3 regions of the Kitasatospora sp. NPDC091207 genome follow, and region 3 is predicted to be linked to each of the others. Evidence: riboswitches for the same ligand, from Rfam matches in the RefSeq annotation. Region 3 holds a riboswitch; each other region holds the start of a gene.
The links. A riboswitch is a leader RNA that binds a small molecule or an ion and turns the genes downstream of it on or off. The one in region 3 is predicted to bind cyclic di-AMP.
Positions count from the first base shown of each region.

Region 1 (10,136 bases), on a different contig from region 3:
TTCGGGGAGGAAGTCCAGGGTGCCGGTCCGGGCGATCTCGGCCCGCCGGGTCCTGCGGCGCACCAGGAGCTCCTGCCGGCGGTCCTCGAACGCGCGATGGAGGCCGACGACGAAGGCGACCGCCTCCGGAGTGAGCACCTCCTCGGCCCGGTGGACTCGCGGACCGGCGACAGTGACGACCGGAGCGGCGGGGGAGACGCCGGCGGGTCCCTGATCTGTAGCCATGAGCAGGACACTCCTAAGACGGTTGAGCATGGCGAAGGCAGTTCCGGTGGGAACTTCCTTGATCTGAACCGATCTGAACCCGACCTGTCGGGGGGGTTCGATTCTGTAAGGTGGAGACTAGTTTCCGCGATACAGAATTTCAACGGTTTGTTGAGGTGATCGCAGGGACTCTACTCCTCTCCCGACAGCGAAGGGAACGCCGGTGGTCGCGACCCCCGACACAGCATCGACGACGGGCACGGACCGCGCGAGCGGCGGTGTGCAGTCCGTCGAGCGCGCCTTCCTGCTCCTGGAGGCGCTGGCCGACGCCGGCGGCGTGGCGACGCTCAGCGAGCTCTCCACCTCCTCCGGACTGCCGATGCCCACCATCCACCGCCTGGTTCGTACCCTCGTGCAGCAGGGCTATGTCCGCCAGGACACCGCGCGCCGCTACACCCTGGGCCCCCGGCTGATCCGGCTCGGCGAGACCGCCGGGCGACTGCTCGGCAGCTGGGCCCGCCCCTACCTGGCCGAACTGATGGAGGCCACCGGCGAGACGGCCAACCTGGCCGTCCTGGAGGGCGGCGAGGTGGTGTACGTCGGACAGGTGCAGTCGCGGCGCTCGATGCGGATGTTCACCGAGGTCGGCCGCCGGGTGCAGCCGCACTGCACGGGCGTCGGCAAGGCCCTGCTGGCCCAGCTGCCCGAGGAGGAGGCGCGGGCCGTGCTCGGCCCCAACCCGCTGCCGGCGCACACCTCGTACACCGTGACCGACCCGCAGGAGCTGCTGGCCCAGTTGGCGGAGGCGCGCGAGCGCGGCTACGTGGTGGACGACCAGGAGCAGGAGATCGGGGTGCGCTGCATCGCCCTCGCGGTACCGGGCGCGCCGACCCCGACGGCGCTCTCGGTCTCCGGCCCGGAGGCCCGGATCCGGGCGCTGGAGGAGCAGGCGGGCGCGGCCTCGCTCGTCCCCGTGATGCACCAGATCGCGGCCCGGCTGGGGCAGGTCCTCGCCCCCTGACGCGTCGCCCCTGACGCATCGTCACCGGAGTTCGTCCGTACGGGCCGTCGGACCACCCGGCTTCCCGAACGGGGGTTCCCCCGTTCGAGCGGCCGGAGGGCGGGGCGCCCCGGCGGCGGCGAGCGGGTCGGTCACGCTGGTGCGGACGCGGCCCGCGACGGTGCGGGGCGCCGGAACGCAGAGGGCAGGGTGAGCGACGATGTCGCGCAGAAGGTCCGTTCGCAGTTTCCTCGGCAAGGCACTGACGGTGGGGTGCGCGGTGACGGCGCTGGCCGCCGGGCCCGCGTGGGCCACCTGTCCGGTGGCCGAGCCGGACCCGGCACCGGGTGCCGGGGCCACGGCTCCGGCGCCGGCCGTGGAGCCCGCCGCGGCGCCGGTCCGGTCCGACTCCGACCTCCAGGTGGTCCGGATCGACCCGGACGCCGCCGCGCCCGGCGGCACCACCACGGTGCACGCCTTCGTCGGCAACCTCGGCCCGGACCGGACGGCCTCGCCGTTCACCGTGGTGGTCACCCTGCCGGAGGGGGTGACGGCCGAGGGGCCGTTCTTCCCGGAGAACTGCTACGAGTTCCAGAACGGCCACCGGGTGCGCTGCACCTTCCCGGCCGGGCTGCCGAAGTTCCGGAGCGCCACGGCACTGATCCCGGTCCGGCTGGCCACCACCGTCCCCGTCGGCGATCTGGAGGGCGGCTACGTCGCGGTGCGCAGCGACGACGACCGCAACGAGTCGAACAACCGGCAGCCCTTCACGATCCACGTCGTGGAGACCACCCGGGGCTGAGCCGGGCCGACCCGGGCCGTACCGTGCTGGGCCGGCCTGGCCCAGCACGGTACGGCCCGGGTCGCTCCGTCCGGAGTCCCGTCCGGGCGGTCTCGGACGGCGGACCCTCGGACGGACGGGGCCTCGGACGGACGGGGACTCCGGACGGACGGGGACTCCGGACGGACGGGACTAGCGGTAGACCCGGACGTAGTCCGCGGCGAAGGTGATCGGAACCGTGCCCGTCGGCGCGGGGTGGTACTGGCCCGCACTCAGGGACAGGTTGAGGATCAGGTACGCCGACCAGTCGGCACCGACGCCCTTGCCGTCCGCGAAGACCTTCGCACCGTTGATGTACCAGTCGACCGAGTTGGCACCGTACTGGGTACCGACGGTGACCCACTGGTCGTGGGCGATCGCCTTCGCGTCGGTGACGTACTTGTGGTCCGCGTTGACGTGGTTGGTCAGCTCCAGCAGGTTGGCGTTGTCCGAGTGGTACTCGAACGTGTCGATCTCGCCGTGGTTGCCGCTGGTGCCGTTCCACGTCCACAGCGCCGGCCAGGCGCCGGTGCCGGCCGGGAGCTTGACCCGGGTCTCCACGTAGTCGCCGGTCTTCACCTTGAAGCCCTCGCCGGAGTACTCGGTGGTGAGCAGCCCGGTGTCCCAGGCCTGCTTGCCGTTCTCCAGCGTGTGGCTGCTCGGCCTGGCGGTGAAGGTGGCGGCGCCGCCGGAGACGGCGACGTTGTTCTTGTTCAGCCAGTCGAGCTTGTTGTCGTTGGGGTTGTGGTCGCCGTAGTGGTACGAGCTGCTCTTGTCGGCGGTCCAGCGCGAGCCCAGGGCGAGGCTGTTGAACTCGTCGGACCAGGTCAGCTTCTTGCCTGCGACCGGCGCAGCGGTGGCGGGCGTGCCGGCGGGCGTGCCGGTGGGCGTGGTCGTCGGCGTGGTGCTGGGAGTGGTCGTCGGCGTGGTGCTGGGAGTGGGGGTGGGGCTCGGGGTGGCGTTGGCGGCGGAGACCACCAGCTTCTGGGAGGGCAGGTTGTGCCAGGCTCCGGCGGAGTCCTGCCAGAAGCCGAACTGGGTGTACGTCCCGGCGGGCAGGGTGCGCGAGCCGGTGGTGATCGACAGACCGCTCGGGCAGATCTGCGCGTTGGCGACGTTGCCGGGGAAGTCGAGGTTGGTCCCGGCCGCGTCGCGCACGCCCACGCCGACGGTCCTGGCGGTGAAGCAGGCCGAGGAGTGGACGGTCAGCGAGGCCGTGGCGGCCTTGCCCGCGACCATGGCGGCCGGGGCGAGCTTGTCCTGGGTGACGGTCGGCGCGGTGGCCGCCTGGGCGCCGGTGAGGGCCGGTACGCCGAGCAGGCCGGCGCCGCTGATGGCGAGCGCGCCGGTGGCGGCGATGGCGGCCTGGCGGCCTCGGTGGGTGGGGCGGGCATGACGCGGCGTCGCGCGCCGGGCAGGCTTCTGCATGGCGGTGTCCTCTGTGACGCCTGCGAGGTGAGCTGTCGGGTTCGGGCTGAGGTCGCCCGGCCGCCTGTGGAGCGGCTTCACCCCTAGCCTCGGCCGGTGCGCGGGAGCGCACGGGCCGGGCACTGACCTGGGTCCCCCGCTCCCGTCCGCTGTGGTGCTCGACTGCCGACCGGCGGGTGGACAGGACTCGGCGTCCCGACGGCGGGGTCCGCGAAGGCGGACCCGTGCAGGCTAGGCAGGCCGTCCGGAAGGCGACAACTCCGGAGGGGATGTTGTCGCGCAGCTCACAGTGGAGCGCTGCCGAGTTGATCAAGTCGGCGGTGGAGTTGATCAGTTGGCCGCGCCGGCGGCTGCCGTGGTACCGCCGGGCCGGGTGACCGGCCGGTCACCCGGCCCGGCGGTACCCGGGCGGGCCGGTCAGTCGAGCCAGGCGTCGACCTGGCTCATCGCCTCGGGTGCCCAGGCCAGCTCCAGGTGGTTGAGCCCCCCGAGCAGCCTGCTGCCGCCGACCGTGCCGATGCCGGTGGTGTCCAGCGCGCTCCGGGTGAAGACGATGCCGTCACTGGGCCCGCGGTTCTCGTTGAGGACGCCCGGGATGTCCGCCGCACCGCCCGCGAGCAGGTAGGTGCGGACCGCCGCCGGGATGCCGGCCCGCTGGAGCGGTCCGATCAGCGACCCGGCGTCGATCGCCGCCCGGATGCCCTGTCCCGCGGTGTAGTACCCCTGGCCGCCGTAGTACGTCGTCCACCAGTCCTGGGCCCCGGCGTCCACCCCGTAGCTGCCGTCCCACCGGGCCAGCAGCTGGCGCTGGCCCGGGTAGCAGTCGTAGCCGCCGCTGGGCAGCACGCCGAGGCACGGCTGCGCGGTGTACGTGCCGTAGCAGGTCATGGACAGGTGCGGGGAGGGCGCGTTGGCGGTACCGCCGCAGGCCGGCCAGACCGCCGGCGAGAACGCCCAGCCGTGCGCGTAGACGTAGTCCAGACCGCCGTTCGGCCCGCCGAGGGTCACCAGCCGGCGGACATCACCCGCGTACGCCCGGCCCCAGGCGGGCCGCACCGAGGAGACGTAGGCACGGGCGGCGACCTCGCCCTTGCTCCAGGCGACCACGTCCACCTGCGGCACCCCGAGCCTGGCGCGGATCAGGGCGACGGCGTCGCCCACGGCCTGCGTCTGGAGGAGGTTGTCGCCCTGCTTGTGGGCGAAGTTGATCGCGAACACCCGGTGACCGTCGGCGGCCAGCTGCTGGGCGAGACCGGTCGACGGGCAGGCCGACGCCCCGGCGGCACCGCAACCGCCCCCTTCGCCGGGGGCGGCCCAGGCGCGGTCGGCGTTGTCGTTGGCACCGTGGACGAGCAGGACGGGGGTCGCCCGGGTGCCGGTGTCACACCCGGCGGCCGGACCGCGTGGCGGCCGGCCCCGTGGCGTCAGGCCCCGTGGCGTCAGGCCCCGTGGCGGGGTGTCCGCAAGTCCGCCGCGAAGGTCGGCCGGTCGGATAGGTTGGGGGTCCAGCCGTACCGCACAGACGAGAGACGAGGACCCGTCCCGCCATGACCGCGCCCCTGCCCGCCTTCGCCGGCCGCACCTACCTCTTCCAGGTCGACAACGGCGCGGCCTTCCGCAACGCCTACTCGCCCGACGGCAAGCGGCTGCGTTGGGAGGGTCTCGGCGAGTCGGCGGGCCAGTGGGAGGACGTGGCGCTGCACATCGCCGAGATCGGGCCGGAGCTGTACTTCGTCAGCTGGACCGAGCAGAGCGGCATCACCGTCAGCCATGTGATGGACCTCGGCAGGCTCACGGTGCGCGCGTTCTGGACGTACGAGGGCGAGGGCGGCCGGGTCGGCGAGCTGCACACCGGAACCCTGGAGCCGGTGGCCTGAGCCACCGGGCCGCCGGGCCGCCGGGCCGCCGAGGCGCCGAGGCGGCTGACCGCGAAGCCGCCCGAGCGGCCGCGCGGTCAGACCGACTGGTCCGGCACCTTGAGGTGCTGGGAGAGCCACTCCAGCGAGGACGGCAGCAGCCTGCTCCACGTCTCGAAGTTGTGCCCACCGGTCTTCATCATGCTGTAGGAGACCTTCATCGGGCCGTGCGCGGCGGCCACGAAGGCCTCGGTGTCCCGCCGGTAGTCGCCGTCGCCCTCCCTGGTACCGGCCAGCAGCACGGACACCCCGGGGTGCGGCAGGTTCTTCAGCCGCCACATCAGGTCGGCCTCGTTGCGGCGCTGCTGGCTGCCCTTGAAGAGGTCCCCGGTGGTCGGGTCGTCGGCGGCCTGGTAGTAGCCGGAGAGCGAGACGGCGGTCGGGAAGACCTCCGGGTGGCGCATGGCGAGCTTGAGGGCGCAGTAGCCGCCGGTCGAGTTCCCCATGAAGCCCCAGGCCTGCGGGTCGGCGGAGACCCGGTACGTCGCCTGGATCGCGGCCGGGACGTCCTTGGTGAAGTACGTCTCCGACTGCGCGCCGCCCGGGATGTCCTCGCACTCGGTGTCCTGCGGGAGCGCGGGCGAGGGGCGCATCAGCACCATCACGGTCGGCTGCATCCGACCCTCCTGGAGCAGCTTGAGCGCCGCGCCCGGGTAGTTCAGCCGGGTCACCAGGTTCTTCGCGATGCCCGGGAAGCCGGTGCTCACGATCACCGCCGGGAACTGCTTCTGCGCGTACTCCGGCTGGAAGTACTGCGGCGGCAGATAGACGTACCCCTCGGTGGAGAGCCTGGTGGAGGCGCCGTCGATGCGGACCTCGCGGATCTCGCCGGACTGCCTGGGGTCGCGGCCGAGCGCCCCGCCGCCCTTGACGGAGGCGTGCCCGATGGTCTCCACCTGCAGGCGACCGGAGGCGTCCGCCTTGTTCTGGATGACGACCGGGCCGTTGTCACCGGTGCCGAGCAGGTCGTCCCAGCTGCCGTAGAAGGCGAAGTAGTTGTTGGCCACCAGACCCAGCGCCGCGAGCACCGCGAGCTGGGTGGCGAGCAGCGCGCCGATCCGGCCGAGCACCGCCCGCCAGGACCTCTTCGCCAGTCTCGGCCAGAGCCAGACCGTGCCGGCCGTCAGCACGACGGCGATCAATACGGTCAGCGCCAACACCTTGTGGCTCGTCAGACCCATGTCCTGCTTGCTCCCACGCCTCGAACTCCCTCGCCCCCGCTGTAGGGACACCCGGGACGGCCGCCCCGGTTCCCCCGTCCACCGCGGAAGCCACCGCCGAGGCGCGATCAACAACCCTAGCGCTCCAGCGGGGCCGCCCGGACCCGCCGACCAGCGGGGACGGCGGACCGGTCCGACGGCGGGGCCGCAGGCGGGCGGGCCGACGGACGACGAAGGCCCGGCGGGCGCACGGCAGCGGGTGGGGCCACGGGAGCCGGGGCTGAGGCCGCGTCAGCTGACGCTGCTCCAGAGGCGCAGTCCGGCGATGAGTTCGCGCATGCACCGGGCACCCAACTCCTGGGGCGAGCCCGGTCCGGTGGCGGGGGCGTCGGAGAAGGCCCACTCCTCCAGGGCCACCCGGATCGCGGTGGTCGCGGCGGCCGCCGCGAGCCGGATCTCCAGCTCGTCGGTGCCCCGGGGGCAGCGGGCGGTGAGCACCGCGCGCAGCCGCTCCTCCGAGTCGGCGTGCACCCGCTGCCAGACCGAGTCGAGGCGGGGATCGCGCAGGAGGTCACGGGTCCAGTGCATGGCCTCGACAGCCGGGGTGTCGGTCGGCGTCAGCGACTCGACCGCCGATCGCTCCAGCGCCTCGCGCACCGGCAGGTCGGCCGAACTCTCCGCGAAGAGCAGCACCCAGCGCCGGCCGCCGGCCGCCAGCAGCGGGGCGACAGCGTCCTCCTTCACGGAGAAGTAGCGGTAGAAGGTGCGCACCGAGATGCCGGAGGCGAGCGCGATCTCCTCGGCCGTGGTCGCCTCGGCGCCGCGCTCGGCGAAGAGCGCGGCGGCGGTACGGGCGATCTCCAGTCGAGTGGTGTCGCGGCGGCGTTGGTTCAGGGTGGGGCGTCCGATCACGGGGCCCAGCCTACGCGGGCCGGCGGACGGGGTGGCGCGACGTGCCGCAGTGGCATGGCCTGTCTGATCGGCGTGCTGTGCCGTGGTGGCGTGAGCTGCCCGATCGGCGTGACGTGCCGTAGTGGCATGGCCTGCCCGATCGGCGCGCTGTGCCGCCACGGCGTGGCACGTCCGGGTGGCATGGCCTGCCTGGATGGCGCGGCCTGCCTGATCGGCGTGACGTGCCGCCGTGGCACAGCACGCCTGGATGGCATGGCAGGCCTGCGTGGCACAGCACGCCTGCATGGCGCGGCCCGCCCATGCGGCGCAGCGCGCCGGAGCGGCCGCCGTCGAGTGATGTGGCAGCTCAGGCCGAGGTGTCATGACGTGCCAACTAGGCATGACGTGACTTATTGGCACGTCATGCCACTTCGGCGTACCGTGTCAAGGGAGGTCGCGAGACCACAAACGAACGGAGTACCACCATGGAGCGCTTCAGCGGACGCAAGGTCCTGATCACCGGCGGCGGCTCGGGCATCGGCCAGGCCACCGTGCACCGGGTCCTCGCCGAGGGCGGGCGGGTCGTCGCGGTCGACGTCAACGAGGACGGCCTGAAGGCCACGCTGGACCGGGCCGTCGCCGACGGCACCGCGGACCGACTGACCACGTCGGTCGTGGACATCTCGAACGAGGCGGCGGTCCGCACGGGCGTGGCCGAGGCGGTGGCCGGGCTCGGCGGGCTGGACGTCCTGGTCAACGCGGCCGGGATCCTGCGCTCCTCGCACACCCACGAGACCAGCCTGGAGTTCTGGAACAAGCTGATCGCGGTCAACCTGACCGGCACGTTCCTGATGACCCGCGAGGCGCTCCCGGCGCTGCTCGCCGACGGCCGGGGCGTGGTGGTGAACTTCAGCTCCACCTCCGCGACCTTCGCCCACCCCTACATGGCCGCGTACGCCGCGACCAAGGGCGGCATCCAGTCGTTCACGCACGCGATCGCCTCGGAGTACGCCAAGCAGGGCCTGCGCGCGGTCTGCGTGGCTCCCGGCAGCATCGACAGCGGTATGACCAACAACCCCGGCCTGCCCGCGGACGCCGATTTCAGCCTGCTCGCCAAGCTCTCCCCCGCGCTCGGCCAGGGCTTCGCCGGGCCCGAGACGGTGGCCGGCGTGATCGCCATGTTGGCCTCGGACGACGGCGCCTTCGTCACCGGCACCGAGATCCGGATCGACGGCGGCACCCACATGTGACCCCGGTTCGTGCCCCGGGTAAGTGCCCCCGGCCACCCCCCGGGCCCGCGCGGTGGCCCCGGGGGTGTCCTGGGGCGCCGCGGTGGCCTTTACTGGAAGGGAGGGCACCCGAGCCGGCGGACGGACGCCGCACCGTGTCGCCGCCGCCGGTGGTTCAGCGGCTCGCCCGGCAGGAGGCCGTGCCATGAGCTCACCTTCGCGAGAGCAGGCCTTACCCCGTCTCGTCGTCGACAGTCCCGACCGGCTCCGGGGCCAGGTGTTCGTCCTCGCCGACCAGCCGATGCTGGTCGGCCGGGACTCCAATTGTCAGATCCGGGTCGGCGATCCCGGCGTCAGCCGACGCCACGCCGTGGTGTGGCGGTCCGACGGTCACACCAGCGTCGAGGACCTGGCCTCCACCAACGGCACCCGGCTGAACGGCCACCCGGTGCGGGGACAGCAGGAGGTGCACGCCGGGGACGTCCTGGACTTCGGGCCCTTCGAGGTGCACTACGAGGACCCGTACGAGGCCGCCACCGTCGCCGGCGCCGGTGCGCAGGGCCCCGCCGCCACCACCCGGACCGCCGAGATGCCGCTGCGGCAGGAGCCGGCGGAACGGCGCGGGCCGCAGGGAGCACCCCGGCCGCAGCCACCGCTCGCACCCCCCGTCCCGCCGGACGGCCCCCGGCACTACCCGCCGCCGCAACGGCCCGCGGCGGAGCGGCCCCCACCGGACCGGCACCCACCGGACCGGCCCCCGCCGCCGCCCGGGGCGGAGCGCCGGTTCGACGTGGGGCAGCAGCAGGCCGGCAATCTCAGCAACGTCGCCGGCGACCAGTACAACTACGTCATGCAGGCCCGGCGGGAGAGCTTCTTCCGCGAGATCGCCGCCACCCGGACCAAAGCGCGTCACCTGGTCGTGACGGGCTTCGTGCTCTTCGTGGTCGGCGGCGCGGTCTACGGCTGGGCGATCATCCGCTTCATCGCCAAGACCAATGACGCGGTCAGCTCCGCCCGCCCCGATGTCACCGTGCCCAATGTGCTCGGGCCGGAGATCGGCGGCATGCCGGTGGGCGCCATCGGGTTCGCCGTGGCGGCGATCGGCAGCGTGCTGATCGTCATCGGCATCGTCCTGCACATCGTGGCCACCTCCCGGCGACGCCGCTTCGAGTCGGAGGAGGCCCAGCGACTGCAGGCGCCACCACCCCGCTGAATCCCCGCCCACCCCGTACTCCCGGACCCACGGACCGGAGGCCCGCCATGGTCTTCAACATCGGCAACCAACAGGGCGGCGTGATCAACAACGTCGCCGGCGACCAGACCGTCCGGGGTGGCCAGTCGGGTCACTTCACGGCGGACGGGCAGGACGTGCGCGGGCTGGTCGGCGAACTCCGCAGCGCCGTCGAACGGGCGCAGCTGCCGCCGGCGGTCGCGCCCGAGGTCCGGACCGAGCTCGACGCGCTGGACACCGAGGTCACCCGGCCGGAG
Region 1 is NZ_JBIVVS010000019.1:123,602-133,737, forward strand. Features, by position in the region: gene aceB (malate synthase A) at 1-225, opposite strand, end outside; gene ACIQTO_RS27455 (IclR family transcriptional regulator) at 428-1,225, shown strand; gene ACIQTO_RS27460 (hypothetical protein) at 1,425-2,006, shown strand; gene ACIQTO_RS27465 (family 16 glycosylhydrolase) at 2,178-3,452, opposite strand; cyclic di-AMP (ydaO/yuaA leader) riboswitch at 3,455-3,619, opposite strand; gene ACIQTO_RS27470 (esterase/lipase family protein) at 3,870-4,670, opposite strand; gene ACIQTO_RS27475 (MoaF-related domain-containing protein) at 5,000-5,329, shown strand; gene ACIQTO_RS27480 (alpha/beta hydrolase) at 5,407-6,549, opposite strand; gene ACIQTO_RS27485 (TetR family transcriptional regulator) at 6,820-7,440, opposite strand; gene ACIQTO_RS27490 (SDR family NAD(P)-dependent oxidoreductase) at 7,905-8,669, shown strand; gene ACIQTO_RS27495 (FHA domain-containing protein) at 8,854-9,861, shown strand; gene ACIQTO_RS27500 (hypothetical protein) at 9,909-10,136, shown strand, end outside.
Region 1: it holds a riboswitch for cyclic di-AMP, as region 3 does, so the genes downstream of both, ACIQTO_RS27465 (family 16 glycosylhydrolase) here and ACIQTO_RS15805 (transglycosylase family protein) in region 3, are expected to answer to the same signal.

Region 2 (10,136 bases), on a different contig from region 3:
CGGGTGCCGGCCTGCGCGCTGTCGAGCAGATGGGCGAGCCGGTGGGCGCACGCGTCGCCGAGCGTCTCCAGGACGTCCAGGTCACGGCGGGGGACGGTGCCCCGGTGGGCGAGGGCGAGGGCGAGCACGCCGATGGGCCGCTCGTCGACGATCATCGGCAGGGTGATCAGGGCGACCATGCCGGTGCCCATGCCGGCGTTGCGGTTGGGATAGTCGACGCTGGTGCGCTCCGGGCTGAGCAGGTACGGGCGGCGCAGTCGCAGCGCCATCGCGGCGGGCAGCTCGCTCGCCGGATCGACGAGGCTGTACCGCTCGTGGGCCCAGTCGGGCAGTCCGTGCGAGGCGGTGAGCCGGAGCATTCCGGCGGAATCCACCAGGTAGAGCGCGGAGCCCTCCCCGGTGATCCAGCCCGGGCCCTCGGCGAGGACGGTGCCGAGGAGTTCGGCGGCGCTGGTGCAGCCGAGCAATAAGCGGACACAGCGCATCGCGCTGCGCGCGGTGGGGCTGCTGCGCGGCGTCCGGCTCTCGTCCTCGGAGGGGGGAAGCCACGGCGAGGTCAGGTCCATGGGATTCCCGGCCTTTCCGTTGCCTTATGGGGCACTCAATTCTTCATACCTTATTTCTCAAGCGGGTGACGGGTGACCCGGACGGCGCACCGGTACCGGCGTCCGCTCGTCGGCCGCGTCCGGGGCGACCGCCCTGACCAGGGGTTCCGCCGGGGCCGGCCGGCGGGCGGCACGATCGCCCCGGGCCGCTGCCCCGGGGTGTCGGGCGGGGTGTCGGGCGCGGCGTCGACGGGGTCCGGCACCGGGCGGGGTTCGGTGGCGCGGGCCTCAGGCCGTGGGCCAGTTCCGGAGGCCGCCGGTGAGCAGGGTGATCAGGCGGTCCTGGGTGTCGGAGAGGTTCTCGGCGAGCTGGAAGCCGCCCCCGATCGACAGGGAGGCGAAGCCGTGCGCCACCGACCGGACGGTCCGGGCGGCGTGGACGGCCTCGGAGCCGTCCAGACCGTAGCCGCGGAGCACCGCGATGATCACCCCGACCAGCCGGCCGGCCGCCCTGGTCAGGTCGTCGTCCGGCTGCGGGGCCTGCGGCAGCGCGTTGTACCGGTGCGGGTGCTCGGTGGCGTACCCGTGGTAGGCGCGCAGCACGGCGGCGACGGCGTCGTCCCCGCCGCGTCCGAGGGCGGCCTCGGCGAGCCGGTCGGCCAGCTCCTCGGTGACCCGGACGGCGATCAGCCGCCGCAGTTCGGCGAGTCCGCCGCTGACGTGCTTGTACAGCGAGGGGGTGGCCACCCCGGCGCGGCCGGCGACGGCGGCCAGGGTGAGGGCCTCGGACCCCTGCTCGTCGAGGAGGGCGAGGGCGTGGTCGACGACCTGTTCGGGGGTCAGTCCGACTCTGGGCATGGTGCGGTCTCCGTGCGGGCAGAAGGGGCGGGGATCAGGCCAGTTCGGCGAGGAACGGCAGCAGGGCGTCGGCGGTGGCCCGCGGGTGGTCGGCCATCGGGTAGTGCCCGGCGCCCTCGATCATCACCTTGCGGGCCTTCAGCGCGGCGGCCTGCCGGTCGGCGACCAGCTCCGGCCGGGGGAAGTCGGGGTCCTTGCTGCCCATCACGACCAGCGCCGGGCAGGTCACGGCGGCGGTCCAGCCGGTCGGCGCGGAGTCACCGCGGACGTAGCCCCGGGTGGCCTTCTTGCGGCCCGGCGTGCGCATCGCGGCGACCAGCCCGTCCACATAGGCGTCGAAGTCGGCCGGCTTGGCGGTCGGGTAGGCCATCCTGCGGTGGTAGAGGCCCCAGAACGCGGGCGAGTGCACCAGCAGCGCGCCCATCACGCCGAACATCGCGCGCTGCAGCGTGCTGGGCGGCACGTTCTCGACGAAGGCGTCCAGCAGGACGATCCCGGCGACCCGCTCGGGCGCGTCCCCGGCCACCCGGACGGCGGTCGCGCCGGTGTAGGAGTTGCCGACCAGCGCGGCGCGACCGATGCCGAGGTGGTCCAGCAGGGCGAGCACGTCGGTGGCGATCGCGGCCGGCGAGTAGTCGTCCCAGTCGATCGAGGACTCGCCGAAGCCGCGCAGGTCCAGGGTGATCACCCGGTGGCCCGCGGCCACCAGCAGCGGGCGCAGGTGCCGGTACGCGGCCCGGCTGTCGAGCATCCCCGGGAGCAGGACGACGGGGGCGCCGTCGCCCCGCACCGTGTCGTCGAAGGCCAGCCGGCCGCCGGGGACGTCGAGGTACTGGGTACTGGGGGTGAAGGTGCCGGGCATGGGGGCCTCCTCGGTCCGCCGGGACATCGGCTGAGTGCAGATAGCCATAAAGCTAAGGCTAATAGCCTTAGCCGTCAAGCGGGCCCGTCGCGGTCCACCGCCGGGCTCCCGGCGCGCCCCGGTGTCGCGGCTCAGACCCCCTCCACCTTGAACGGGTCGTGCTCGGCGAGCAGCTTCTCCAGCCGGGCCTGGTCCACCCGGGTGACGATCTCGTTGGTCTCCTGCCGGTCCCGGACCACCTTGGCCAGGGTGAAGGCGGAGGTGACGGTGTAGAGCAGCCCGACCGCGAGGAAGGCGCGGGTCCAGCCGCCGACCGGCAGGTAGGCGATCCCGACGGCGAGGGCGCCGCCGGAGAGGGCGAAGGAGAGGACGGCCTGGATGTAGTACGCGGCCGTGGTACGTGACTGCATCGGTGCGTTCATGGCGTCAGGATGGCGGCGCCGGTCCGGGCCGCACATGAGTAGAAGTACTCAGATAGGGGGTCGTTCGTTGACGTCCAATCACGTTCGGTAGTGTCAGTTGTCGGTAATCCGCCCAAATCGCCCATCGGGTCGCGTAGTGTCCGAGTCGTATCCGGCTCTCCCGAACGGACGGCTTGGAATCAGAGGCTCCTAGGATTAACGTTTGATAACGCAGCGCGGTCCGCAACGCCGTACCCAGACGGCACCGTGCGCCGTCGCCTAATCCCGCCGGCCGGCCTCCGGGCAGGCCAGGGAGCCGGGGAACCACGTTCCTTGGGGTGAATCGGCCGGGCCCAGGCCCAGCCGTAGGAGACCTTCCTGCTCCGAACCCGTCAGCTAACCCGGTAGGCGCGAAGGAAGGAAAGGAGCGCGCCTCCGTGGCGTCGTCGCACTCTCCGGCACACCTGCCCGGCTCCCCCGCCGGCACCCAGCTGCTCGACCACCCCTGGCCGCCCGCCCATCCGGGCGAGTTCGGCGGGCCCGCCGACGGCGGCCCGCAGGCCGCCGAGGCCAACCGGCACCGGATGCCCCGTCAGAGCCGCGGCACCGCTCCGCTGCTCGGCGTCACCGCCGTCGCCGCCACCCTCGGCGCGACCGGGTTCGCCTCCGCCACCCCGGCCGCCGCCCCCGCCGTCGAGGCCCCGGACGAGACGCCGGTCGCGCTCTCCGCGGACCCGGGCCTGGCGCTCGCCGCCCGGATCCAGCTGCAGGCCGACAGCCAGCGCACCGCCGCCGAGGAAGGTGCCCGCCTCCAGGCCGCCAAGGAGGCCGAGGCCAAGCGCGCCGCCCAGCAGCAGGAGGCCAAGCTCGCCGCCGAGGCGGCCGAGAAGGCCAAGCTCGCCGCCATCAACCTGCCGGTGCGCGACTACGACCTCTCCGCCCACTACGGCCAGAGCGCCTCCTACTGGGCCCACCTGCACACCGGCCTGGACTTCGCCGCCGACACCGGCACCCCGGTGTACGCGGTCGGCCAGGGCACCATCACCTCGGCCGGCTGGGCCGGGTCGTACGGCTACCGGATCGTCGAGACGCTGCCCGACGGCACCGAGATCTGGTACTGCCACCTCTCCTCGATCATCAAGGGCTCCGGCAAGGTCGTCCCGGGCCAGCAGCTCGGCAAGGTCGGCGCGACCGGCAACGTGACCGGCCCGCACCTGCACCTGGAGGTCCGCCCCGGCGGCGGCGCCCCGGTCGACCCGGAGACCTGGTTCGAGCAGCGCGGCATCACCCCCTGACAGCACGCCACGGTGCCCCGGTCGTCACCACGACGGCCGGGGCACCGTCGCGTCTCAGGCCCCGGGGGCGTCCCGGTCCTCGGCCTCCCCGGCTCCGTCGGTCACCTCGGCTCCGTCGGCCGCTTCGGCTTCCCCGGTCTCGAAACCCTCGTCGGCTTCCTCGTCGGCTTCCTCGGGGGCTTCGGAGAGCTGCGCCACGTACGCGTCGATCTCCTCCTGGCCCGGCTCCGGAGCCAGCTCCGGGAACTCCTCCACCAGCAGCCGGGGCAGCCCCGGCACCGTCCACTCGCCGGCCAGGTCCAGCGCCGCCTCCACGGCGGCCTCCTCGAACGCCCCGAAGTCCCCGGCCAGCTCGTCGGGCATCGGCCGGCCCAGCGCGGTCAGCTCCGCCAGGTTGCGGTAGCTGCGCCGCATCAACCCCTGTTCCAGGAGCCGGCGGGCACCGTCGGTGGCCATCCCGACGCTGATCGCCCGGGCGTCGCCCCAGCCCCCGTCGTCCACCGCGTCCAGCTCGCCGGCCTCCTCCAACGCCTCGCACGCGGCGAGCCGGTCCTCCGGCGCCAGCTCCCGGAACGCCGTCAGCCAGCCCCGGACCGCCTCCGGGTCGGTGAGGTCCACGCCGTCCGCGCGCAGCAGCAGCGTGTACAGCCGGGGCCAGGTGACCAGATCGGCCCGGCGCAGCAGCCCGGCGGCCACCTCACCCTGCCACTCGGCCTCCGCGTGCAGCCGCTCCTGCCGCTTGGCGTTCAGCCGCTTCGCGGCCCGCTGGTGGTCGATCAGCAGCCGCACCGCCGCGCCGTACGCCAGCGGGTCCTCCTCCGGTGCGGGCTGGACGTACAGGTAGAGCCGCTCGTACAGCAGCTGCTCCACGGCGTCCGAGGTCAGCTCCGGCCAGCCGTCGCGCATCCTGCCCTCGCCCAGCTCCAGCAGCGCCAGCACGGCCCGCACCGGCGCCTCGGCCACCGGCGGGCGGTCCTGCGTCCGCGCCCAGGCGAGCAGTTCGGCGGCTTTGGTGCGCGGGGCGAGCCGCAGGTCTTCTTCTTCCATGTCACGTAAGGTAACCGGAAAGCCCGGGTAGGGTCGGCAGGCATGGTCCCCGTCCGACTCACCGGCCCCCGCCTGGCCATCCGCGAGTTCCACCACAGCCCCGGTGACATCGACGCCCTGTACGCGGTGTTCGGCGATCCGGAGGCCACCCGCCATCTCCCGTTCGAGCCGCGTGACCGCGAGGACTGCGCCGACCAGATCGAGCAGTACCTGGAGGAGGCGCTGCGGGACGAGCGGACCGTCTACCGGCTGGCCGTCACCCGCCGTACCGACGCGGACGACCCGGCCCGCGCCGTCCCGATCGGCAACGCCGCCCTCACCCTCGGCGGCCACCACTGCGCCGACCTCGGCTACGCGCTGCGCCCCGACACCTGGGGCAACGGCTACGCGGGCGAGCTCACCGCGCTGCTCTGCGACTTCGCCTTCGGCCCGCTCGGCCTGCACCGGCTGGCCGCCCGGGTGGACGTGGAGAACGCGGCCTCGATCAGGGTGCTCACCCGGGCCGGCTTCCGGCCGGAGGGCCGGATCCGCCACGACGTGCTCCTGCGCGGCACCTGGCACGACTCCTTCCAGTACTCGCTGCTCGCCGACGAGTGGCCGTCCGGCGGCGGGCGGCCCCGGACGGGGGGTTAACCCCCCACCCGCTTCGCGGGGGAGCCGGATGTCCGCCCGGTCCGGGCTCTGACAGGGTTGAGACGTCAGCCCGGCACACCACCGAGAAGGACCCGAGGACCGAGGGCCATGAGCAGCAGCCTCAGCACGCAGCGCAGTGAGTACGACCGCGACGACGCGGTACGGCGCACCGAGGAGCCGCCGTACGTCTGGCGGGCGCCGTTCTCGTCCTACTTCTACCGGGAGCTCGGCTTCGCCCTCACCGGGCTGCCGGTCGCCCTCGTCGGGTTCGCGTTCGCCGTCGTCCTGTTCGCCTTCGGCCTCGGCACCCTCGTCACCGTGCTCGGCATGCCGGTGCTGGCCGCCCTGACCGGCGGGGCCCGGGGCTTCGGACGGCTGGAGCGGGCCCGGGCCCTCGGCATGCTTTCGCTGGACGTGCCCGGCCCGAAGCCGGTCCGGGCGAGCCGGCCCGGCGGCTGGGGCGCGATCACCGCACGGCTGGCGGACGCGGCGGGCTGGAAGGCCGTGCTCTACCAGGTGGTGATGTTCCCGTGGGCGGTCCTCAGCTTCGCGATGTCGCTGACGTTCCTGCTGGTCGGCTGGGTGCTGGCGCTCTACCCGCTCTACCAGTGGGTCTACCCGACGTACGTCGGCTGGCCGGGCTTCAAGGTGTTCGACTACGCCGACAGCCACGGCGTCGAGCACGTCTACTACGTCGAGGGACCGCTGCAGATCGCCGGGGTCTCGCTGCTGGGCTTCGTGTTCGTCCTGCTCACCCCGCAGCTGGTGCGCGGCCTGACCAACGTCAACCGGCTCGCCGTCCGGGGCCTGCTCGGCCGCTGAACGCCCGCCCGCCCCTTCGGCCCCGCCCGCCCCGGACGCTCCGGGTGCGGGCGGGGCCGACCCGTGTTCCGATGGCCGAATGGCCGCCCGTACCGACCCCGCCGCCGACGTCCTGGTCACCTCCCGCCCGCTGGACGAGTACTGCGCGCTGTTCGACCTGACCAGGGCCTCGCTCGCCGCCCTCCCCGGCCCGGTGCTCGACTGCCCGGGCGGCGCCGCCGGTCTCGCCGCCGAGGCGCGCGAGCTGGGCTGCCGGGTGATCGCCACCGACCCGGCGTACGCGTGGCCGGCGCCCGAGCTCGCGGCCCGCGCGCTGGCCGCCCGGTCCGCCATGGCCGCCGCGATGGACGCCCGGCCCGACCTCTACCCGGCGCCCTACCACCGCCCGTACGACCGCTACCTGCGCAGCTGGGACCGGGCCCGCCGGCTGTTCGCCGCCGACTCCGCCGCCCACCCGCAGCAGTACGTGGCGGCCGCGCTGCCCCGGCTGCCGTTCGCGGACGACACCTTCGCGCTCACCCTCAGCGGGTTCCTGGTCTTCGCCTACCCGGAGCTCTTCGGCCCCGCCCAGCAGGTGGCGGCACTGACCGAGCTGGTTCGGGTGACCGCCCCCGACGGCGAGGTCCGGGTCCACCCCCTGAACGACGGTGCGGGCCGCCGCTGCCGCCACCTCGACGGGCTGCGCCGCGCGCTGGGTGAGCGCCGGATCGCCAGCGAGGTCCGCCGGCTCCCGGCCGGCTCGGGGCGCCTCGGGCGGGTCCTCGTCCTGCGGGCCGCCGACCACCGGCTCAGGTCCGCCGGCGCGGGCCCGTCCCGGCCGGGCGGGCGGTAGTCACCCGTCGCGCGGCTGCTCGACCGGTCCGGGCTCCGCCGTCGGGCCGGGCCTAACCCGGCGGCCGGCTCTGCCGGTCGGACTGGTCGGACTGGCCGGACTGGCCGGGCTGGTCGGGCTGCGGTGCGGCGGTCGGACCGGCCTGCTGCGGGAGGTCGACCTTCCGGGGGAGCGGGGCCGGTGCCTCCAGGCGGGACAGGATCTTCTCCGCCAGCCAGCTCCGGTCCGAGCCGTACGGGATGCCGTCCGCGGCCACCAGCCGGCCGGCCACCGCGTCGCGCAGGCGCTGCCCCTCCGCGGCCGGCAGCCGGGAGAGCAGGCCCCGGGCGGCCAGCAGCGCGTGGTACTGCTCGAAGCCGGAGCGCGGGCGCTCGATCGCGTCCAGCACGCTGGGCAGGTCGGCCAGGGCCGGATCGCCCTGCATCAGGGCGAGCGCCTGGATCCGCCGGTCCTCTGAGCCGTCCGCGAACAGCTCCCGGACCCGGTCCGCCGTGAGTGCCGAACGCCGGGCCGTCGACCGGACCTCGGCCAGGACGCTCTCCGGCCCGGTCGTCGCGTCCGACGGCAGCAGGCGGGCCGGTTCGTCCGCCCGGCCGGCGCTGCCGCCCAGCAGCCCCAGGTGCTGCATCGCCCGGACCCGCAGGTCGTCCGCGCCCACCTTGTCGCCCCGGCGGTCGCGGTCCTGGCCGGCCAGGAAGAGCTCGAGTGCCTGGTCGGCGTCGGAGAGCACCTGCGGCAGGGCCAGGCGCGTCACCAGCCAGCCGGCCAGGAAGCCGAGCACCAGGAAGTACAGGACGAGCGCGGCCGCGAAGGGGGCCGCGCCCTCCTCACCGCCCAGGGCCGGGGCCAGCGCCGCGCCGAGCTGGTGCAGTCGCTCGCCGAGCGAGCCGAGCTGGGTCAGCCCGACGCCCAGCAGCACCTTGGTCAGCCAGTCGGAGACCTGCTCCAGATTGGTGTTCGGCACGTACGAGCCCTGCGGCTCACCGCCCGAGCCGCCGCGCACCCGGGGCACCCCGAACAGGAAGCCGAGCGCGCCGCCGAGGACGGCCGAGGCCCCGGACACCACCAACCCGCCGCCCAGTGCCTGCCAGCTGTGCTCCCGGCCGAGGGAGAACAGGAGCAGTCCCAGCGCCCCCACCCCGAGCAGCGTCCCGACCGCACCCCGCTGTGCCGTGCGCGGGGCCGTCGTTCCCCCGGCCCGCCGCGTCCTCGCCATCGCCTACCCCCTGTGGCCGTCCCGCTCCGCTCCGGAATCCGCGCCGACTCTAGCGCCGGAGCCCCGGGAGGCAAACGCCCCGGGCGCCCCGTCCGGGGGCCCGACCCCCGCCGGAGGCCCGCTTCCGGGCCCGGAGCACCGGCCCCGGAACAGCAGACAGCCCGTGGGCTGCTCCTCGGTGTCCGGCCTCGCGATGGCCGGGCGCCGAGGCACCGGGGATGTACCGGTGAGCCCACGGGCCGGGTGACTGCTTGGAATTCGCCTGCCGGAGGCATCGAGCCTCGTCCTGCGCAGGCAGGGGCGGCTCTAGCGAGCAGCCACCTCACGCATCCTGATGGAACTCAATTCAGGATCACCTCCCTTCAGTGTGCGGCTACTTTAGGCAGCTCACCCGAAGGAGGGCAACGGATTAAACCGGGGCCGTCGCGCGGGGCTCAGGCGGTCTTGAACTGGTCCTTGAACTTGGAGAAGTCGAGCACGCTGTCGGCCGGCGGGGCCTGGACGGTGAGCGGCTTGTCGTAGTCGGTGAAGTCCATCCGGCCGGTGTCCTTGCCGGCGGTCTTCTCGATCCGCACCGGGTAGGGCCTGCCCTCGGTGGCGACGTGGATCGTGGACTCCTCGCCCTTCTCGTCCTTCACCTTGAGGCTGAAGGTCTTCGCGCCGTTGACGGTGCCGGCCGAGCCCTCGGTCGCGGTGGACTTGGCGCCGTCCTCCTCGACGATCTTCTTGCTCAGCTCGGCGAGGTTGCAGACCGAGCTGAGGTTCTTCATCTCCGGGTCGCTCTCGAAGCCCGCCAGGTAGCGGCCCTTGAACAGCTCGGCGGCCTTGGCGCCGTCCGGGCCCCCGATCGCGGTCCAGAACTCCTTGTCCGGCTTCACGTACGACTGCTTGCCGTCGTTGACGATCTCGAACGTGCCCGCGCCGGGCATGCCCATCGAGCCGGTGCACCAACCCTTGGTGTCGGGCGCCAGGTCGATGCTCATCCTGCCGTCGTCGTCGGTCATGTTGCCGACGATCTTGACGGGAGGAGGCGCCGGTCAGGGCGTCCTTGGCCTGCTTCTCGATGTCCTGGGCGCTCAGCTTGTCCGTGTCGAGCTTCGGGACGGCGGCGGAGGCCTTGTCCTTGGTGGTGCCGCACGCGGTCGTGCCCGCTGCCAGCAGCAGACAGATCGCGGCGGTGCCGGCAAGGCGCTTCGTCAGCATGGGAGCTTCCTGACTCGGCGCGTCCGAGCGCGTCCGAACGGGTGAGAGGGGCTCCCAGTATGTTTCACGGAATTTTATCTGATCTTGGGATCTGGCGGTGTCGCGGTTTCGTGGCCCGACTGTTGCCGCCCCATCGCGACCAGGCCGGGCGAACGGTCCCGGGCCGGCGCGAGGCTCCGGAACACCGGAAGGGCTCCGGACATGCGAAAGGCCCGGAGGAAGAATCCTCCGGGCCTTTCCGCTACTGAGTAGCGGGGACAGGATTTGAACCTGCGACCTCTGGGTTATGAGCCCAGCGAGCTACCGAGCTGCTCCACCCCGCGTCGGTGAACACCACACTACGGGGAAGTCGCCCGAATGGGAAATCGCTTCCTCACCGGGCCCCGGCGGGGGCGTGCGGGCGGCGCGCGGCATGGCGTGCG
Region 2 is NZ_JBIVVS010000018.1:19,631-29,766, reverse strand. Features, by position in the region: gene ACIQTO_RS26105 (SpoIIE family protein phosphatase) at 1-566, opposite strand, end outside; gene ACIQTO_RS26100 (TetR/AcrR family transcriptional regulator) at 834-1,403, opposite strand; gene ACIQTO_RS26095 (alpha/beta fold hydrolase) at 1,438-2,313, opposite strand; gene ACIQTO_RS26090 (YiaA/YiaB family inner membrane protein) at 2,397-2,687, opposite strand; cyclic di-AMP (ydaO/yuaA leader) riboswitch at 2,933-3,091, shown strand; gene ACIQTO_RS26085 (M23 family metallopeptidase) at 3,104-3,961, shown strand; gene ACIQTO_RS26080 (hypothetical protein) at 4,016-5,008, opposite strand; gene ACIQTO_RS26075 (GNAT family N-acetyltransferase) at 5,051-5,641, shown strand; gene ACIQTO_RS26070 (sensor domain-containing protein) at 5,750-6,463, shown strand; gene ACIQTO_RS26065 (class I SAM-dependent methyltransferase) at 6,543-7,295, shown strand; gene ACIQTO_RS26060 (hypothetical protein) at 7,348-8,433, opposite strand; gene ACIQTO_RS26055 (hypothetical protein) at 8,946-9,515, opposite strand; tRNA gene ACIQTO_RS26050 (tRNA-Met) at 9,964-10,037, opposite strand; gene ACIQTO_RS26045 (PrsW family intramembrane metalloprotease) at 10,088-10,136, opposite strand, start outside.
Region 2: it holds a riboswitch for cyclic di-AMP, as region 3 does, so the genes downstream of both, ACIQTO_RS26085 (M23 family metallopeptidase) here and ACIQTO_RS15805 (transglycosylase family protein) in region 3, are expected to answer to the same signal.

Region 3 (10,136 bases):
GGTCGAGCTCGGTGGCGAGGTCCTCGGCGATGCCGACCTGCTGGTCGGCGATGAGGACGCCGGCGGCGCCCGCGGCGGTGAACCGGCGGGCGAGGTCGGCTCCCGACCCGCCGGTGAGTACGGCGATGACCACGACTGCCCCGGTGACCCGCATGGTGCGCTCCTCCCTGTGGGCGGCTCCGCACCGGCGCCCACGCGTTTTGCTTGCGGAGGATCGTAGGCAGGTCCTGATCCCCCGCAACAGGGATTACCCCTCAGGTGACCAGGCTCACGCCTGCCGCGTCCAGGATCCCCACCGGATACGGTCGACACATGCCAGTTCAGCCCGATTCAGCCCGCCCGCCGCTCTTCACCTGGGAGTTCGCCGCCGACCCGTACCCGGCGTACGCGTGGCTGCGGGAGCACGAGCCGGTGCACCGCACCACCCTGCCGAGCGGGGTCGACGCCTGGCTGGTGACCAGGTACGCGGACGCCCGGCAGGCGCTCGCCGACAGCCGGCTCTCGAAGAACCCGCTCCACCACAGCGGGCATGCCCACCGCACCGGCCGGGTCGGTATCCCGGGCGAGCGTCAGGCCAATCTGATGACCCACCTGCTGAACATCGACCCGCCGGACCACACCCGGCTGCGCCGACTGGTCTCGAAGGCGTTCACCCCGCGCCGGGTGGCCGAGTTCGAGCCCCGGGTGCAGCAGCTCACCGACCGGCTGATCGACGGCTTCGCGCGGCGCGGCTCGGCGGACCTGATCCACGAGTTCGCCTTCCCGCTCCCCATCTACGCGATCTGCGACCTGCTCGGCGTGCCGGCCGAGGACCAGGACGACTTCCGGGACTGGGCGGGCATGATGATCCGCCACGGCGGGGGGCAGCGCGGCGGAGTCGGGCGCGCCGTCAAGCGGATGCGCGCCTATCTGGCGGAGCTGATCCACCGCAAGCGGGCCGATCTCGGCGACGACCTGATCTCCGGCCTGATCCGGGCCAGTGACCATGGTGAGCACCTGACCGAGAACGAGGCCGCGGCGATGGCCTTCATCCTTCTCTTCGCCGGCTTCGAGACGACCGTCAACCTGATCGGCAACGGCACCTACGCCCTGCTCCGCAACCCCGGGCAGCGGGCGCTGCTGCAGGATTCGATCGCCCGTGGCGAGACCGGCCTGCTGGAGACCGGGGTCGAGGAACTCCTGCGCTACGACGGGCCGGTGGAGCTCGCCACCTGGCGGTTCGCGACCAGCCCGCTGACCATCGGCGGGGTGGAGATCCCGGTCGGCGACCCGGTGCTGGTGGTGCTCGCGGCGGCGGACCGGGACCCGGCGCGGTTCGCCGACGAGAACACCCTCGACCTGGCCCGGACCGACAATCCGCACCTGGGCTTCGGGCACGGCATCCACTACTGCATCGGCGCTCCGCTGGCCCGCCTGGAGGGGCGGGCGGCGCTCGCCACCCTGCTCACCCGGCTGCCCGATCTGCGACTCGCCGAGAGCCCGGAGGACCTCCGCTGGCGCGGTGGCCTGATCATGCGTGGACTTCGCGACCTCCCGGTGGAATTCACTCCCGAGAAGCGGTCCGAAGAACCCTAGGCCGGACTCCGGGCAATCCGCTCGGCGATGCCCCCAACCGTGTCCCGATGCCGCCCCTTCGGGCAACGGGCGCGCTGACGGGGTGTCGCCGCCACGCCCGAGCAAGGGGCATGAACCACCATCAACCAGGACATAGGCCCGTCGTTGGTAGGCGATCGGCCACGCGCCGTAATTTATGTGTGATACCTGCGATATGAGCTTGTTATTGATGTGAGGATCTGTCTACCCTCCCTGGAGTTCGCAGCTGCGGACCTCGTGCGCGGAACGCCGAATCCTGCCCGCCGCGTCACGGGAAACCGACCAGAACCCTTGGGCAGGGGCGGGGGAACCAGGTTTGTTGCCGTCCCCCACGGCTTGGGGTGAAGCCGCCCGCGCGGGCAGAAAGCCTCCGCGCCACGCGGCCGGGCCACCTCCCGGTCCGAACCCGACAGCTCACCTCGCAGGCGTGCGGAGAGGGACTTCCCCATGCTCTTCGTCGGAACCGGCCGTCATCGCCGTCGTACCCAGACCGAGAAGGCCATCGCCGTGGCCGGTGTGGCCGGCGTCGGGCTCGCGCTGCCGCTCCTCACCGCCGCCGGCGCCTCCGCCGCCCCGGCCTCGACCTGGGACGCGGTCGCCCAGTGCGAGAGCGGCGGCAACTGGGGCATCAACACCGGCAACGGCTTCTACGGTGGCCTGCAGTTCACTCCCAGCACGTGGAAGGCGTACGGCGGCACCGCGTACGCGCCGCAGGCCAACCAGGCCACCAGGGCGCAGCAGATCTCGGTCGCCGAGAAGGTCCTCGACTCGCAGGGGCCGGGCGCCTGGCCGGTCTGCTCCCAGAAGGCCGGTCTGAGCAAGGGCGGTGCCCCGGCGTCGGTCGACTCCTCCTCGGACGCCAAGCCGACCGCGTCGAAGCCCGCCACGTCGAAGCCGGCCCAGCCGAAGGCCGATCAGAAGCCCGCGCAGCAGCAGGCCCAGAAGCCCGCGCCGAAGCCGGCCCAGCAGGACGCGTACCAGGAGGCCCAGACCCCGGGCTTCTCCGGCCAGTCCGGCTGGGACGCCGACGCGAAGGTCTTCTGGTACCAGAGCGACGGCGCCTGGTACTGGACCAGCCACCAGGGCGTCTACCAGCAGTACGCGGGTCAGTCCGCCGGCCAGGACAGCCGTCCGGCCGCCGCCCACGGCGCCCCGGCCCCGGCCGCCCCCGCCGCGGCCCAGCAGCGCGCCGGCCACGGCTACACCGTCCAGTCAGGTGACACGCTGTCGACCATCGCCTCCGCCCAGGGTGTGTCCGGCGGCTGGCAGGCGCTGTACGACGGCAACCGCGGCGCCGTCGGCACCGACCCGAACCTGATCCTCCCGGGCCAGGTGCTCGACCTCGGCTGACGCCGATCGGCGCGGTGATTCCACGAAGGGGGCCGATCGGGCCCCCTTCGTCCGCATCTGGTCCGTTTTCCTGGGGCAACCAGGTGAACTACTGGGGGGTAGCCGGGCCACACCCTGAGACGGGACCGAGGTCGACGTGGTCCCGAGAGCCCGTGCGGTTAGGCTCTGGTTCGTAACGACTCCGCAATCGTCCGGCCGACAGCACCCATCGTCAGCCGGACCTGCTTCCGCTAGGAGATGCCTCGTGCCGTCCATCGATGTCGTCGTAGCCCGTGAGATTCTCGACTCGCGTGGCAACCCCACGGTCGAGGTCGAGGTCGGCCTCGACGACGGCAGCACCGGCCGTGCCGCTGTCCCGTCGGGTGCCTCCACCGGTGCCTTCGAGGCGCTGGAGCTGCGCGACGGTGACAAGAACCGCTACTTCGGCAAGGGCGTGGAGAAGGCCGTCCTGGCCGTCATCGAGCAGATCGGCCCCGAGCTGGTCGGCTACGACGCCACCGAGCAGCGCCTGATCGACCAGGCCATGCTCGACCTGGACGCCACCCCGGACAAGTCCTCGCTCGGCGCCAACGCGATCCTGGGCGTCTCGCTGGCCGTGGCGCACGCCGCCTCCGAGGCCAGCGACCTGCCGCTGTTCCGCTACCTGGGCGGCCCGAACGCGCACGTCCTGCCGGTCCCGATGATGAACATCCTCAACGGTGGCTCGCACGCGGACTCCAACGTCGACATCCAGGAGTTCATGATCGCTCCGATCGGCGCGGAGTCCTTCTCCGAGGCCGTCCGCTGGGGCGTCGAGGTCTACCACACCCTCAAGGGCGTGCTGAAGGAGCGCGGCCTGTCCACCGGCCTCGGCGACGAGGGCGGCTTCGCGCCGAACCTGGACAGCAACCGCGAGGCCCTGGACCTCATCACCGAGGCCATCCAGAAGGCCGGCTACGTGCCCGGCAAGGACATCGCGCTCGCCCTGGACGTCGCCGCCTCCGAGTTCTACCAGGACGGCGCCTACCAGTTCGAGGGCAAGGCGATCTCCGCCGCCGAGCTCATCGAGTACTACGCCGAGCTGGTCGCCGCCTACCCGCTGGTCTCCATCGAGGACCCGCTGGACGAGTCCGACTGGGACGGCTGGAAGGCCATGACCGTCAAGCTGGGCGACAAGGTCCAGCTGGTCGGTGACGACCTGTTCGTCACCAACCCGGCCCGCCTGGCCAAGGGCATCGAGACCGGCACCGCCAACGCGCTGCTGGTCAAGGTGAACCAGATCGGTTCGCTGACCGAGACCCTGGACGCCGTCGAGCTGGCGCAGCGCAACGGCTACCGCTGCATGATGTCGCACCGCTCCGGTGAGACCGAGGACGTCACCATCGCCGACCTCGCCGTCGCCACCAACTGCGGCCAGATCAAGACCGGCGCCCCGGCCCGCTCCGAGCGCGTCGCCAAGTACAACCAGCTGCTGCGCATCGAGGAGATCCTCGACGACGCGGCCGAGTACGCCGGCCGCGGCGCGTTCCCGCGCTTCCGCTCCGCCGAGTAGTCCTCGTCGGGCAGCGGCGCCGGGCAGAGTCGCCGCGGCCGAGTACGAGGGCCGAGCGCGCCCAGTAGCGCAAGCCTGACCGGTGCCCCGCCGTTCACCCCGTAGGGTGGACGGCGGGGCACCGTCGCGACCAGGAGGGGATACGGGAGATGGCAGGCTGGAGGATCCCGGGCTTTGCCGCCCGGCCTCGCTTCACGAGCCGGGCGACCGTCCTTGTCCTGGTGCTCTGCTCCCTGGTGGCGATCCTGGCCTATCCGACCAGGCAGTTCATCTCCCAGCGTTCCGAGATCTCCGCCCAGCGGGCGAAGGCCGAGCACGCCCGCCAGCAGGTGGAGCAGCTGCGCCGGGAGAAGGCCCGCTGGCAGGACCCGGAGTACGTCAAGGCGCAGGCCCGCGACCGGCTGCACTACGCGATGCCGGGGGAGACCCCGTACATTGCGGTGGATCCGGCGGGCCAGGGCGCCACCCCGTCCTCCGTCGCCCCGCCCGCCTCGTCCGACGGCACGGCCGCCGGGCCGGCGAAGGCCGCCAAGCCCTGGTACGCGAGCGTCTGGGACTCGGTGGACGCCGCCGACACCGCCGCCGTCGCCCCGCCCTCTCCACCCGCCCCTGCCTCTGCTGGAGCCAGCTCCCCCCATGACCACTGAGAACCACCCCTCCGTCTCCGACACCGATGTCGCCGCCATCGCCGCGCAGCTCGGCCGGGTCCCGCGCGGCCTGCGCTCGGTGGCGCACCGCTGCCCCTGCGGCAACCCCGACGTCGTGGAGACGGCCCCCCGGCTCGCGGACGGCACGCCGTTCCCGACGCTGTACTACCTGACCTGCCCCAAGGCCGCCTCGCTGATCGGCACGCTGGAGGCGGACGGCGTGATGAAGGACCAGACCGCCCGGCTCGCCGAGGACCCGGAGCTGGCCGCGGCCTACCAGAAGGCGCACGAGGACTACATCGCCCGCCGGGACGCCATCGAGGTGCTGGAGGGCTTCCCGAGCGCCGGCGGCATGCCGGACCGGGTGAAGTGCCTGCACGTGCTGGTCGGCCACTCGCTGGCGGCCGGCGAGGGCGTCAACCCGCTCGGCGACGAGGCGATCGGCATGCTGGAGGACTGGTGGGCCAAGGGCCCCTGCGTCTCCGCCGCCGAGGTCGAGGCCGCCGGCCGGCGGGTCGCGAGGAACCGTGCCAAGGACCAGGACCACGAGGCCGTGATCGCCGCCAAGCAGCAGAAGGCCGCCGAGCGCGCCGCCAAGCGGGCCGCGCAGGAGAATGCCGAGGAGGCCGGCGCATGAGCGTCACCCGGGTCGCCGCGATCGACTGCGGCACCAACTCGATCCGTCTGCTGGTCGCCGACCTCGACCCGGAGACCGGGGCGATCACCGACCTCGACCGCCGGATGATCGTCAACCGGCTGGGCCAGGGCGTGGACCGGACCGGCCGGCTGCACCCGGACGCGCTGGCGCGCACCTTCGCGGCCTGCCGCGAGTACGCCGAGGTCATCTCCGGCTTCGGGGTGGGTCCGGACCGGATCCGCTTCGTCGCCACCAGCGCCTCCCGGGACGCCGAGAACAGTGACGAGTACGCCAAGGGCGTGCGCGACATCCTGGGCGTCGGGCCGGAGGTGGTGAGCGGCGAGGAGGAGGCGCACCTGTCCTTCGTCGGCGCCACCAAGGAGCTCGGCGGCGGGCAGTTCCCGGCGCCGTACCTGGTCTTCGACCTCGGCGGCGGCTCCACCGAGTTCGTGCTCGGGGCCGAGGACGTCCAGGCGGCCCGCTCGGTCGACATCGGCTGCGTCCGGCTGACCGAGCGCCACTTCGAGGGCGCGGAGCTGCCCTCGGCCGAGCAGATCGCCGAGGCGCGGGCGCACGTCCGGGCCGAGCTGGACAAGGCGGCCGAGGTCGTCCCGCTGACCGGCGCGGCCACCCTGGTCGGCCTGGCCGGGACGGTCACCACGGTGTCCGCGATCGTCCAGGACCTGCCGGTCTACGACTCCGAGCGGATCCACCACTCGCGGATCGGCCGGGAGCAGGTGGCCCGGATCGCGGCCGAGCTGCTCTCCGCCACCCATGCCCAGCGCGCGGCGATCCCGTCGATGCACCCCGGCCGGGTGGACGTGATCGCGGCCGGCGCGCTGGAGCTGCTGGAGATCATGGAGCGGACCGGCGCCGCCGAGCTGGTCGTCAGCGAACACGACATCCTGGACGGCATCGCCTGGAGTATGGCGTCCTGACCGGGCGTGAGCCTTACCGAACCGGCCCCGGAACCCCTTCGAGGGGTCCGGGGCCGGGGCGCGCCCGGGGCCCCGCGGAAAAGTTCGTGAATTTCTTCACATGAGGTTCCGCTCATTCGTCGCGCCTGCCGGTCCGCTACGTCCGAAATGTGGGACCGAAGGCCTACCCGCCGTGTCGGCCGTTGGATCGCAGGTGACGCTCCCGCACAGGTTTGAAAATCGAAATCACGCGCGGGAACCCAGGCGCGCCATGGATCGTTGCTGCTCAGCCGGGCCGTTCGGGCCCGCATCCGCACCGCGGGGGCGGGTGGGCCGTGAGGCGGCCGCCCGGGGCCGCCAAAGTGGCCGCGAAGTGTAGCACGGGGTGTCCAGGAGCTTGTGACCGGCCTCACGAAGGCTGCTCCGGACGGTGCTGGATACTTTCGGATATGAGCACCACGGAGCGTCCTCGCATCCTCATTGTCGGCGGTGGTTACGTCGGCCTGTATGCCGCGATGCGCATCCTCAAGAAGATGCGCTATGGCGAAGCGACCGTCACGGTCGTCGACCCGCGGTCGTACATGACGTACCTGCCCTTCCTCCCCGAGGCGGCCGGCGGCAACGTCGCGCCCCGCAACCTCGTCGCGCCGCTGCGCAGCGCCCTCAAGAAGGCGGAGGTGCTCACCGGTGCTGTCACCGGTGTGGACCACGCCCGCAAGGTCGCCACCATCCAGCCGGCGGCCGGCGACTCGTACGAGCTGCCCTTCGAGTACCTGGTCGTCGCGACCGGCTCGGTCTCCCGCACCTTCCCGATCCCGGGTCTGGCGGAGCACGGCATCGGCATGAAGACGGTCGAGGAGGCCATCAGCCTCCGGAACCACGTCATGGCGCAGCTGGACAAGGCCGAGTCCACCACGGACGAGGCGATCCGCCGCAAGGCGCTGACCTTCGTCGTCGTCGGCGGTGGCTTCGCCGGCGTCGAGACGATCGCCGAGATCGAGGACATGGCGCGCGACGCCGCCAAGATCTACAAGACCGTCAGCCGTGACGACATGCGCTTCATCCTGGTGGAGGCGGCCAACCGCATCCTCCCGGAGATGGGCCCGGACCTCGGTCTGTGGACCAAGGAGAAGCTCGAAGAGCGCAACATCGAGATCTACATCGAGACCTCGATGGACTCCTGCGTTGACCAGCACGTCGTGCTGAAGAACGGCGTCGAGGCCGATGCCTCCACCATCGTGTGGACGGCCGGCGTGAAGCCGAACCCGGTGCTGGCCAACTTCGGCCTGCCGCTGGGCCCGCGCGGCCACGTCGACACCGCCCCGACCCTCCAGGTCAAGGGCTTCGACTACGTCTGGTCGGCCGGCGACAACGCCCAGGTGCCGGACCTCGCCGCCGGCGAGGGCGCCTGGTGCCCGCCGAACGCGCAGCACGCCGTCCGTCAGGCCGCCGTCCTCGGCGACAACGTCATCTCGGGCATGCGCGGCTTCCCGCAGGCCGAGTACAAGCACAAGAACCTCGGTGCGGTGGCCGGTCTCGGCCTGCACAAGGGTGTGGCGATCCTCTTCGGCAAGTACAAGCTGAAGGGCCGTCCGGCCTGGTGGTTCCACCGCCTGTACCACGGCGCCATGGTCCCGACCATGAACCGCAAGGTCCGCGTCTTCACCGACTGGACCCTGGCCGTGTTCCTGAAGCGCGAGGCCGTCGGCCTGGCCCAGATGGAGAAGCCGTTCGAGGCGTTCCAGGAGGCGGCGGCGCCCGCGCCGAAGCCGGTCGAGGCCGCCAAGCCGGCCGCCGACAAGGAGCTCGCCAGCAAGTAAGCGACTGAGATCCCGGTGTGGGAGCACCGGGAAATGAGTCGGAGGCCCTCCGCCCGGCAGCGTCGCCGGACCACGACCTCCGTGGTGCTCAGCCGGCTGTGCGAGTCGGGCGGAGTACAGAAGTACGGGAAGACCCCCACCGAACCCTCCGGTGGGGGTCTTCCCGTGTGCGGCGCCGGTGCGGGGCCCGGCGCCGGCGGTCAGTCCGTCTTGATGCTCGCCAGGATGTCCAGCTTGGACGCCCGGCGGGCCGGCCAGATCGCGGCCACCAGGCCGACCACACCGGCCAGGGCGAGGAAGAGCAGCAGCTGCCCGTACGGGAGCACCGTGGTCAGGCCCGCCATGCTGGACTTCAGCGTGCCGAGGATCCCCCAGGCCATGTAGCAGCCGAGCAGGAGACCGATGCCGGCACCGAAGAGCGAGATCACCACGGACTCCAGGCGGACCATCCGCTTGATGCCGCCGCGGTCCAGGCCGATCGCCCGCAGCATCCCGATCTCGCGCTTGCGCTCGAAGACCGACATGGCCAGCGTGTTGACCACACCGAGGACCGCGACGAGCACGGACATCGCCAGCAGGCCGTACATCATGTTCAGCGCGAAGGTGATGATCTGGCTGAAGTCGTCCCGGACGTCCTGCTTGGACTTGACCTCGATCACCGGGTTGGCGCCGGTGGCGTCCTTGAGGGCCTGCTTCAGCGAGTCGGTGGCACCGTCGGCGCCCTTGACCAGGACATCGCTGATGTACGGCTCGGGCTCGTGCTTGACGATCTCGCTGTTGGCCAGCAGGACCGGGCCGAGCATGGCGCTCGTCTCGTAGACGCCGCCGACGGTGACCCGGCCCGTGGAGTCGTCCGGGTAGGTGACGGTCAGGGTCGAGCCGGCGGTGGCGTTGTTCTTCTTGGCGACGTCCGCGTCGATCAGGATCTGGCCCTGGGCGAAGTTGGCGGCCGAGCCGCTGGTCAGCTTGGCCGAGACCAGCTTGTCGAAGCTGTCCGCGTTCAGGCCGGTGATCGACCTGTTCATGCCGTTCAGGTCCCAGTAGACGATGGTGAGCGGCGAGGAGGCCGTCACGCCGGCGGTCTTGGCGACCTCGGCCGGGATCTTCGGCGACAGGCTCATGTGGTTCGCGGTCGAGACCAGGTAGTCGGCCTTCATGGAGCTGGTGACGGCCTTGTCCAGGGCTCCGCCGACCGAGGCGCCGATCACCGTCAGGCCGGTGACCAGGGTCAGGCCGATGGTGAGGGCGGCCGCGGTGGCCGCGGTGCGGCGCGGGTTGCGCACGGCGTTCTGCCGGGCGAGCTTGCCGGGCGTGCCGGCCAGCTTGCCGAGCACCGGGCCGATCAGGGCGATCACCGGACGGGAGAGCAGCGGCAGCAGGATGAAGATGCCGATCAGGGCGACCACGGCGCCGAGGGTGACCGGCACGCGGCCGTCGCTGGTGCCGGTGGAGGCACCGTAGGCGATCAGCACGCCACCGCCCGCGGTGAGGACCGAACCGATGGCGTTGCGCACCAGCAGGCTCTTCTGGCTGCTCGGCTGGTCGCCGCTGCTCATCGCGGCCACCGGGGCGATCTTCGAGGCGCGCATCGCGGGCAGCAGGGCGGACAGGACGGTGACCAGGACACCGACCACCAGGGTG
Region 3 is NZ_JBIVVS010000007.1:279,543-289,678, forward strand. Features, by position in the region: gene ACIQTO_RS15795 (SDR family NAD(P)-dependent oxidoreductase) at 1-154, opposite strand, end outside; gene ACIQTO_RS15800 (cytochrome P450) at 313-1,575, shown strand; cyclic di-AMP (ydaO/yuaA leader) riboswitch at 1,864-2,035, shown strand; gene ACIQTO_RS15805 (transglycosylase family protein) at 2,041-2,943, shown strand; gene eno (phosphopyruvate hydratase) at 3,188-4,474, shown strand; gene ACIQTO_RS15815 (septum formation initiator family protein) at 4,624-5,121, shown strand; gene ACIQTO_RS15820 (DUF501 domain-containing protein) at 5,093-5,758, shown strand; gene ACIQTO_RS15825 (exopolyphosphatase) at 5,755-6,696, shown strand; gene ACIQTO_RS15830 (NAD(P)/FAD-dependent oxidoreductase) at 7,125-8,495, shown strand; gene ACIQTO_RS15835 (ABC transporter permease) at 8,696-10,136, opposite strand, start outside.